One region of the Streptomyces javensis genome, then DNA from elsewhere that is predicted to be linked to it. Evidence: riboswitches for the same ligand, from Rfam matches in the RefSeq annotation. Region 1 holds a riboswitch; each other region holds the start of a gene.

Region 1 (3,255 bases):
GGCCCGGAGGTCGACGAGAACGGGGTCAAGCGGAAGATAAAGCGTTCCCAGAAGCTCCGTTCGAAGCTCTCCAAGGGCTACTACGGCGGGGACAACGTCATTCCGAAGCCGACCCGCGAGGAGTACCACGAGATCACCAGCGGCCACGGCCACCACTGATCTCCCGGTAACCCGCAGCGACCGGTTTCCGCATACAGCGACATACAGCGACGCCACAGACCAGGGCCCCGGCCCGGACCACACGGTCCGGCCGGGGCCCTGGCCGTGCGGCCGATAGGCTTGCGGCGGGCCGCTGAAGTGCGCGGACCCCTTCCCTGCCCACCCCCACGGATCCAGGAGCGGACCATGGACGTTGTGACCCCCGCCGGAGGCGACAGCACCGCGACGGCCCGCACCTGGCCGGACGTACTGACGTCGCTGATCGCCGGCCGGGACCTCGATGCCGACGACACCGCCTGGGCCATGGACCGGATCATGCGGGGCGAGGCCACCGACGCCCAGATCGCCGGTTTCGCGATCGCGCTGCGCGCCAAGGGCGAGACGGTCTCCGAGGTGGCCGGTCTGGTGCGGGCCATGTACGAGCACGCCCGGGTGATCGAGGTGCCCGGGGCGACCGTGGACATCGTGGGCACCGGCGGCGACCGCGCCAAGACCGTCAACATCTCCACCATGTCCGCGCTGGTCGTCGCCGGTACCGGCGCGCGGGTGGTCAAGCACGGCAACCGCGCCGCGTCCTCCGCCAGCGGCGCCTCCGACGTGCTGGAGAAGCTCGGCGTCAATCTGGACATCACCCCCGAGCGGGTGGTCGAGGTCGCGGAGGAGGCGGGGATCACCTTCTGCTTCGCGGTGAAGTTCCACCCGTCGCTGCGCCATGTCGCCTCGGCCCGCCGCGAGCTGGGTGTCGCCACCCCGTTCAACCTGCTCGGCCCGCTGACCAACCCGGCGAAGGTCACCTGTCAGGCGACCGGGGTCGCCGACGCCCGTATGGCGCCCATCATCGCCGGGGTGCTGGCCGAGCGCGGCTCCTCCGCGCTGGTCGTCCGGGGCGACGACGGGCTGGACGAGCTGACCGTGACCACGACCTCCCAGGTGTGGGAGGTCCGGGACGGCGCCGTGCGCCAGGAGACCTTCGACCCCCGGGACGTGGGCGTCGAACGGGCCCCCGTGGAGGCTCTGCGGGGCGCTGACGCCTCGTACAACGCCGATGTGGCCCGTCGGCTGCTGGCGGGCGAGCGGGGCCCGGTGCGGGACGCGGTGCTGCTGAACTCGGCGGCGGCGCTGGTGGCCCTCGAGGCGGACCCGGGGGACAAGCCCCTGACGGACCGGATCGGGGCGGGTGTGGCGCGGGCCGCCGAGTCGATCGACTCGGGCGCGGCACGGGACGTTCTGGAGCGATGGGTGCGGGCCACCCACGCGTAAACGCTCCGCTGAAAGTGGACTGATATGCCGTCGACGGTCTGCGGCGCCGTCGTGGCTGGTCGCCCACGCGGCGGAGCCGCATGTCGATACAGCCGCGGCGGAGCCGCACATCGACACAGCCTCGCGCCCCTTCAGGGCGCCGCCGAACTCCTTACGGCGCCCATGGTCTGTCCGGGATGCGGACAGACCATGGGCGCCGGCCTACGGCATGGCATACTCCTGCCCAGGTCACGAGCGACAGCGACTACGGCCCCGGCCCGCTGTCCGGCAACCCTCCGTCCGTGGCGGGGTGCCCCGGGTGATGACCAGGCCGCCAGGCAGCGAGGCCGGCGGCAAGCGCGGACCCCTCGCACTAGGGGTCCTGGTGGTCGAGGGAGTTCTTCCGTGATGCAGCGAATGCGTTAGGGCCGAGCGGCCCCGTCTCTCCTCAATGTGCTCCGCGCGGTATGGCCGTGCGTCGAGCGATTTTCCGCGCCCTTACGGCCGGCTCGCCGCCGCCGCCGTTTCCGGCGCGTCACGCATTCCTTCAACCCCTTCGGGAGACTTCGCCATGTCCGCACGCCCTGCCGCCACCGCCACTGCCACCGCCACTGCCACCACCTCCGCTGCCGCCGCCTGTGAGCCGCTGCCCGTGCTGGGCGGCGACGTCCTGGTGCCCCTGGTCACGGGCGGCGAGGTGACCTACGCGGCGCTCGACTACGCCGCCAGCGCCCCCGCGCTGCGGCGGGTCTGGGACGACATCGCCGCCTACGCGCCGTACTACGGCAGCGTGCACCGCGGGGCGGGCTACCTCTCGCAGCTGTCCACCGACCTGTTCGAGAACAGCCGTAAGGACGTCGCGGCCTTCCTGGGCTGCCGCGAGGACGACCAGGTCGTCTTCACCCGCTCCACCACCGATTCGCTCAACCTCCTGGCCGCCGTGGCGCCCCGGGGCACCGAGGTCTTCGTCTTCGAGACCGAGCACCACGCCTCGCTGCTGCCGTGGGAGCAGCGGGAGGACGTCACCGTCCGCTACCTCAGCGCCCCGCGCTCCCCGCGGCAGGCGGTGGAGACGCTGGAGAAGGCGCTCGCGGGGCGCGCCGGGGGCCCGGCGCTGGTGTGCGTGACCGGCGCGTCCAATGTGACCGGCGAGCTGTGGCCGGTGCGGGAGCTGGCCGCGGCCGCGCACGCCCACGGCGCCCGTATCGTCCTGGACGCCGCGCAGCTGGCCCCGCACCACCCCGTGGACATCGCCGAGGCGGACGTGGACTGGGTGGCCTTCTCCGGGCACAAGCTGTACGCGCCCTTCGGGGCCGGGGTGCTGGCCGGGCGGGCGGACTGGCTGCGGGAGGCCCGGCCGTATCTGGCGGGCGGCGGCGCCAGCCGTAAGGTCACGCGCAGGGAGGACGGCGGCGTCGACGTCGAGTGGCACACCACCGCCGCCCGGCACGAGGCGGGCTCGCCGAACGTCATCGGGGTCTACGCGATCGCGTCGGCGTGCAAGGCGCTGACCGAGGCCGGTTTCGAGGGCCTGGTCGCCCGTGAGCGGCAGCTGATCGAGAAGGTGCGGGCGGGGCTGGCCGCGGTGCCCGAGGTGCGGGTGCTCTCGCTGTTCGGCGACGACGCGCCCCGGGTCGGCGTGCTGTCGTTCGTGGTGGAGGGCTGGAACAGCTCCCACTTCGCGGCGGCGCTCTCCGCGGAGTACGGCATCGGCGTACGCGACGGTCTGTTCTGCGCCCATCCGCTGGTCCGCACCCTGCTGGACAGCGAGCCCGACGAGCCGGGCGAGTGCGGCGCGCCCGAGGCCGCGCCGGGGGAGCGGTCGCTGAACGCGATCCGGGTCAGCTTTGGGGCGGG
Region 2 (3,255 bases), on a different contig from region 1:
GAGGAGGCGGCGGCCGAGGACTGGATCGTCTCCGACCCGGGCACCTGCGACCACGCCCAGCGGGTGCGGGTGCTGTGCGCGGCGGCCGGGTTCTCACCGCGGATCGTGCACGCCGCCACCCACTGGTCGGCGGTCTGGTCGCTGGTCGGGAACGGGCTGGGCGTCTCGCTCATCCCGCGGCTGGCCGAGGGTCCGGCGGGCCAGGCGGTGGTACGGGTGCCGGTGGCGGGCGAGAACGTGCCGACGCGGCGGATCCTCACCTGTGTGCGCCGGGGAAGTCGGCGGAATCCGCTGATCGACCTCGGGATGGCGGCGCTGGAAGAGGCGGTGCGCCACCATCAGAGCCCGGACGACCGGCCCCGATCCGCCGCCTGACCGCTCACCGTGCCGCCCCTCAGGACACCTCGACGCCCTCTCGGGACGCCTCGTCCTGGAGGGCCTCCGGAAGCGTGGTGTGGAAGGCCGGATGGGCGTGCAGCCGGCGCACATAGGCGCGCAACTGCCCATGGCGGGAGACCCGGTCGGCCGCGTCGGCGTCCAGGAGGGGCCGGTGCTCGGTGTCCAGTTGGACCAGGGCCACCCACAGGTCCACATCGGCGGCGGTCAGCTCCTCGCCCAGGGCGTACGGCGCGGCCGTCAGCCCGCGGTCGAGCCGGCCGAGGGCGGTCAGCAGCCGCTCCAGCGCCGCGTCCCGGCACTCCGCCACGCCAGCCGTCCCGGCCTGCCGGGCGGCGTGGATGACGTCCGCGTCGAGCAGGTCCCGGAGGGCGTCGATGTCCGTGGCGAGGGCCGCCGGGCGCAGCCGGGGGCGTCCGGCAGCGCTGCCATCGCTCAGATGGCCGGCGAGGTCGCGCAGGATGTCGGGCGTGTGATTGCTGACGACCCGTCCGGTCCAGCCGTCGCACAGCGCGGGAGCGTCCACCGGTCCGCTGTAGCGGTGCCAGGTGGCCTCGTAGGCCCCGCGCAGCGCGGCGTACGCCTCGGGGGTGTCGTCCGGGAGCCCGACGAGGGTGGTGGCCACGGTGTCCCGCAGCCCGAGCAGATCGAGGGTGATGGAGACGCGCAGTGAGAGCGGACAGCTCGCGGAGAGGTAGAGCCGATAGCGATGCGGCACCGGATAGAAGCCACCGGCGAGGTCGACGCCGATGCGGCTGCGGAAGCGGTGCGGAGGTGCGGGCGGGGCGATCCGGGGGCGGGGTGAGCAGGGGTCGGGTTCGAGAAGAGCGGCAGGACCTGAACTGACCGGAAACGTCTCGGACATGGCTTTCCAAGGCAGTGGCGGAAGCCCCGGCCACCGCCGGTCGAGGGCGGCGCCGGTGGCACGACGGAGGGGAAGCCCGCGCGGGGCACCCGCCGGGGCGGGGCCGGGACACACCCGACCCCCCGGCGCGCGGGACCGCGCTCGGTGACCGTGTCGACTCGGGCCGACTCAGAGAGCTGGACTGGAGGCGCTACAGATGCGCAGCAGATCGATGTGCAGCCGTCTGGTCAGGAGGCGGAGCCGGCGGAGCGGGGACAACGGACGGGAACGCCGGCGGGCGCCGTCCCCGTGGCTGTCGGTCCTGGGCATCTCCACCGATCCCATCATCGGGGGCTCGCGAGGCAGCGAGACCGCGCTTGTCCCGTCCACGCCGACGGAACCTGGTCGTCACCCGGGGGCACCCCGTCGCGGGAGAAGGGTTGCCTGTCAACGAGCCGGGGCCGATGACCCGCCTGAGCGGGGGTTCCGCACGGCGGGCGCTGACAATCGTGACCGTCCCTGACAGTGTCGTCGCGCTCCGCGAGGGCGTCAACCCATGCCGAAGCGGCCAACACCGGCCGACGGTACGGCGGATGTACGGCGCCTTGGCGCAACGGGCTCGGAGGTGGCTCAACCGGCTCGGCGGAACGGCCGGTCCGCGCCGCCGGTGTCCCGCTCGATGAGGACCATGGCCGCGTCGTCCGCCAGCCGCCCCTCGGTGTGCCGGACCAGGGCGTGGCGCAGCCCGTCCAGGTACTCGGACGGGGTGGCGCGGTCCAGCGTCTCCATGGTCCGGTGCAGCGGAAAGAACTCGTTGTCGTTGTTGCGGGCCTCGACCACCCCGTCGGTGTGCAGCAACAGCCGGTCACCGGTCAGGAACGGAAAGGTCTCGACGCCGATCGCGGAAGGGCCGAGGAACTCCTCGAGGCCGAGCGGCGGCAGCGGGCGCGCCGGGTCCAGGGAGCGCACCTCGCCCTCGCGCATCACCAGGGGCGGCGGATGGCCGCGGTTGATCAGCTGGACCAGCGAATCGTCCGTCACCTGGGCGAGGAGCACGGTGACGAACTGCTCCTCGAGCTCCTGCGGATCCTGTAGCTGGGAGCGGTCCAGCAGCTCGTACTCGCGCGCCAGCGCGGCCGCACAGCGGTGCATCACCTCGGCGAGGTCCTGTTCGTAGTGCACCGCCTCCCGGAAGGCGCCCACCACGGCCGCGGCGGACCGCACCGCGGCCAGCCCCTTTCCCCGCACATCGCCGACGATCAGCCGCACTCCGTAGCGGGTGCACATCGCCTCGTAGAGGTCCCCGCCGATCTGCGCACCGCGCTCGGCCGCCAGATAGACGCTGGCGGTGTTCACCACGCCCATCCGGGCGGGCAGCGGCCGCAGCACCACGTTCTGGGACACCTCCGCGATCCGGCGGATATGGGCCAACTCGCGGTCCCGGCGCACCCGCACCGCGCTGGTCGCCACGCTCGCCACCGCCACCACCAGCAGGGCCAGCAGATTGGTGTACACCTGCGGGGTGCCCCAGGCGTCGTTGTGGATGGCGGTGATCGCGCTGACCGCGCCCGCCAGCACCGCCACCCCGCCGGTGCCGACCGGCCCCATGGTCACCGCCGCCAGCGCCGGCGCCGGGGAGAGCAGGGGGCCGGTGTAGAGGGTGTGCGCGGGGGAGAGCTCGATGCCGAGTACCGCCGCCAGGACCAGGAACGGCAGACACCGTGTGATCGCGAACAGCGTCTGGTTGCGACCGCTCACCCCCGGGGCGGCGCGCATGAATCGCATAATTGGGTACTTTATCCGATGAAGACCCCCGAACGGGGGCGCTCTCCACAACGCGCGACGGAGGCCCCGGGCGTAGCCTGACGCTATGCCCGAGCTTCCGGACGTCGAGGGATTCCGGCGGACGCTCGCCTCCTGCGCCGAGGGCCGCCGCGTCGAGCGGGCGGAGGTGGCCGATCCGGGGGTGCTGCACGGGGTGACCGCGCAGCGGCTGAAGCGCGACCTCAAGGGCC
Region 3 (3,255 bases), on a different contig from region 1:
CGTGCTCACACTTTACGCACAACTTGACGAGTTCTCATATGTGGCTCCGACCCCGGAGCCGTCGGGGAATCCGGGCAACTGTATCGCGATTCCACACACGGAATCGCCCCGTCCGGTTGTCCCCGGACGGGGCGATGCCAAAGGTGAGGAGGGGGACGCGGGGTCAGCAGCCGCCCGCGACCGCCGGGATGATCGAGATCCCGGCGCCGTCCGGGGTCGCCGTGGCCAGGCCGTCGGCGAAGCGGACGTCGTCGTCGTTGACGTAGACGTTCACGAAGCGGCGGAGCTTGCCGGTGTCGTCCAGGACGCGGGCCGAGATGCCCGCGTGGTTCTTCTCCAGGTCCGCCAGGACCTCGGCGAGGGTCGCGCCCTCGGCCGGGACCTCGGCCTGACCGCCGGTGTAGGTGCGGAGGATGGTCGGGATTCGGACGTTGACGCTCATGCGAGGCCAGCCTCTCGGAACGAGTCAAGGGTGGGGCGGATGATGGCGGAGGGACCCGTGGTGGGGGCCACCGCGTCGAGGGTCTTGAGGCCGTCGCCGGTGTTGAGCACGACGGTCGTCAGGGACGGGTCGAGCAGACCGTCCTCGATCAGCTTCTTGGTCACGCCGACGGTCACGCCGCCCGCGGTCTCCGCGAAGATCCCCTCGGTGCGGGCCAGCAGCTTGATGGCGTCGACGATCTGCTCGTCGTTCACGTCCTCCACCGCGCCACCCGTACGGCGGGCGATGTCCAGGACGTACGGGCCGTCCGCGGGGTTGCCGATGGCCAGCGACTTGGCGATGGTCCGCGGCTTCTGCGGCCGGACGACGTCATGGCCGGCCTTGAAGGCGGCGGAGACCGGGGAGCAGCCCTCGGCCTGGGCGCCGAAGATCTTGTAGGGCCGGTCCTCGACCAGACCGATCGCGATCAGCTCCTTCAGCCCCTTGTCGATCTTGGTGAGCTGGGAGCCGGAGGCGATCGGGACGACGATCTGGTCCGGCAGCCGCCAGCCGAGCTGCTCGCAGATCTCGTACGCCAGGGTCTTGGAGCCCTCGCCGTAGTACGGCCGCAGATTGACGTTGACGAAGCCCCAGCCCTCGCCCGCCGGGTCGCCGATCAGCTCGCTACAGAAGCGGTTGACGTCGTCGTAGGTGCCCTCGATGCCGACCAGCTCACCGCCGTAGACCGCGGCCATGACGACCTTGCCCGCCTCCAGGTCGTGCGGGATGAAGACGCAGGAGCGGAAGCCCGCGCGGGCGGCCGCGGCGCCCACCGCCCCGGCGAGGTTGCCGGTGGAGGAGCAGGAGAGGGTGGTGAAGCCGAAGGTGCGGGCGGCCTGGACGGCGATGGCGACGACCCGGTCCTTGAAGGAGTGGGTCGGGTTCCCGGAGTCGTCCTTGATGTGCAGCTCACCGGTCACGCCGAGCTCACGGGCGAGGTGGTCGGCCTTGACCAGCTGGGTGAAGCCGGGGTTCAGGCTCGGCAGATCCGCCACGTCCGCGGGGACGGGCAGCAGCGGGGCGTAGCGCCAGATGCTGTTCGGACCCGCCTCGATCTGCCGGCGCAGCCCCTCCGGGTCGCCGGCCGGGAGCTCGTACGCGACCTCGAGGGGCCCGAAACAGGCCTCGCACGCGAAGATCGGACCGAGCTCGAAGCGCTCACCGCACTCCCGGCAGGACAATGCGACCGCGGGGCCGAAGGCACCGGAGGTGGAGGAGGTCGTTGAGCTTTCTACTGACTGCACAGCCATGGATGGCGAGGCCCTTTCTCCTCATCTTCCTCGCGACGCATTTCGCCACGAGACGGAATTGGCACCTTCCCGAGCTGGGAGCCTCGCTGCGGAATGCGAGATCAGCTGGAGGGTTGCCGGGGCTTCAACGGGCCGTTCCCTCTGCCCCTCTGGATGAGCGGTATGGCACCGGGCGGAACCGGGGCGTTTGTCGGCACAGCGTCGTCGGTACGTCGGTAAACATCGAGGTCGACCCCGACATACGACGGCCATGTGCGTTGTTCAAGACTGTAACCGAAGGCCCGGATGGTTGAGGTAGCCGTCCGATGCGCGAGATGGGTCACAGTGACCACAACAGGGGAGACACACAGGTGCTGGATGAGGTGGAGCGCTGGCTGAAGCGTCGCTCCTGGTCTGCCGACGACCGTCCGCTGGATCGCCTGCTGGCCGCGAAGCGGGCCGCGACGACGACGGTGAGCGTGGTCCTGCCCGCCCTGAACGAGGAGGCCACGGTCGGCGAGATCGCCGACACGATCCGGCGTGAACTGATGGGCGGGGCGATGCCGCTGGTGGATGAGCTGGTGGTGCTGGACTCCGGTTCCACGGACCGCACCGCGGAGGTCGCCGCGGCGGCGGGCGCCACCGTCGTCCCCCGCGACTCGCTGCTGCCCCGGCTGCCCGCGCTGCCCGGCAAGGGCGAGGTGCTGTGGCGGTCCCTGCTGGCCACCAGCGGCGACATCGTCTGCTTCATCGACGCCGACCTGCGGGAATTCGAGGCACGCTTTGTCTCGGGGATCGTCGGTCCGCTGCTGACCGACCCCACGCTTCAGCTGGTGAAGGGCATGTACGACCGCCCGCTCGGCGAAATGGCGGGTCAGGGCGGCCGGGTCACCGAGCTGGTCGCCCGCCCGCTGCTGAATCTGCACTGGCCGCAGCTGGCCGGATTCGTCCAGCCGCTGGGCGGGGAGTACGCGGCGCGCCGCTCGCTGCTGGAACGGCTGCCCTTCCCGGTCGGCTACGGCGTCGAGCTCGGGCTGCTGGTGGACGCGCTGCACACGGTGGGGCTCGACGCGCTCGGCCAGGTGGACATCGGGGTGCGCAAACACCGCCACCAGGACGGGCAGGCGCTCGGCCGAATGGCGGCCGCGATCTACCGCACCGCACAGCTGCGGCTGGCCCGGGGCCACTTGGTGCGGCCGCGGCTGACCCAGTTCGACCGGGGCGAGAACGGCTTCGAGCCGCGCACCACGGCGGTGGACACCGAGGAGCGGCCGCCGATGATCGAGATCCCGGAGTACCCGGCGCGGCGCGCGGCCTGACGCGGGGCGTGACCCCTGTGACCCCTGTGACCCCGGGGCCCGGGCCCCGGGCCCCGGGCCCGGCCAGGCGTCCACGGAGCGGTGGCATCCTGGCGGTTACGTGGCCGGAACCGGAATAGCACCTACGGGGCAAGAAACCGTACGTACGTTTGCGCGGGGCCGCGCCTGGCTAGGCTCGCGACATGGCAGTTCCGCGCACCGCTCCGATCCTGGTCGCGTCCAACCG

What was found. A riboswitch is a leader RNA that binds a small molecule or an ion and turns the genes downstream of it on or off. The one in region 1 is predicted to bind S-adenosylmethionine.
Region 2: another riboswitch for S-adenosylmethionine. It lies ahead of ABD329_RS40155 (glutathione S-transferase C-terminal domain-containing protein); the one in region 1 lies ahead of ABD329_RS27805 (aminotransferase class V-fold PLP-dependent enzyme).
Region 3: another riboswitch for S-adenosylmethionine. It lies ahead of thrC (threonine synthase); the one in region 1 lies ahead of ABD329_RS27805 (aminotransferase class V-fold PLP-dependent enzyme).

What each region holds. Positions count from the first base shown of each region.
Region 1 covers NZ_BAAAIF010000036.1:24,988-28,242, forward strand. Annotated here, with positions in the region: gene qcrB (cytochrome bc1 complex cytochrome b subunit) at 1-159, shown strand, start outside; gene trpD (anthranilate phosphoribosyltransferase) at 346-1,419, shown strand; SAM riboswitch class IV at 1,646-1,764, shown strand; gene ABD329_RS27805 (aminotransferase class V-fold PLP-dependent enzyme) at 1,970-3,255, shown strand, end outside.
Region 2 covers NZ_BAAAIF010000075.1:9,317-12,571, forward strand. Annotated here, with positions in the region: gene ABD329_RS40150 (LysR family transcriptional regulator) at 1-375, shown strand, start outside; gene ABD329_RS40155 (glutathione S-transferase C-terminal domain-containing protein) at 395-1,261, opposite strand; SAM riboswitch class IV at 1,609-1,755, opposite strand; gene ABD329_RS40160 (PP2C family protein-serine/threonine phosphatase) at 1,871-3,025, opposite strand; gene ABD329_RS40165 (Fpg/Nei family DNA glycosylase) at 3,111-3,255, shown strand, end outside.
Region 3 covers NZ_BAAAIF010000034.1:97,116-100,370, reverse strand. Annotated here, with positions in the region: gene ABD329_RS27175 (MoaD/ThiS family protein) at 164-442, opposite strand; gene thrC (threonine synthase) at 439-1,731, opposite strand; SAM riboswitch class I at 1,750-1,891, opposite strand; gene ABD329_RS27165 (glucosyl-3-phosphoglycerate synthase) at 2,082-3,029, shown strand; gene ABD329_RS27160 (alpha,alpha-trehalose-phosphate synthase (UDP-forming)) at 3,212-3,255, shown strand, end outside.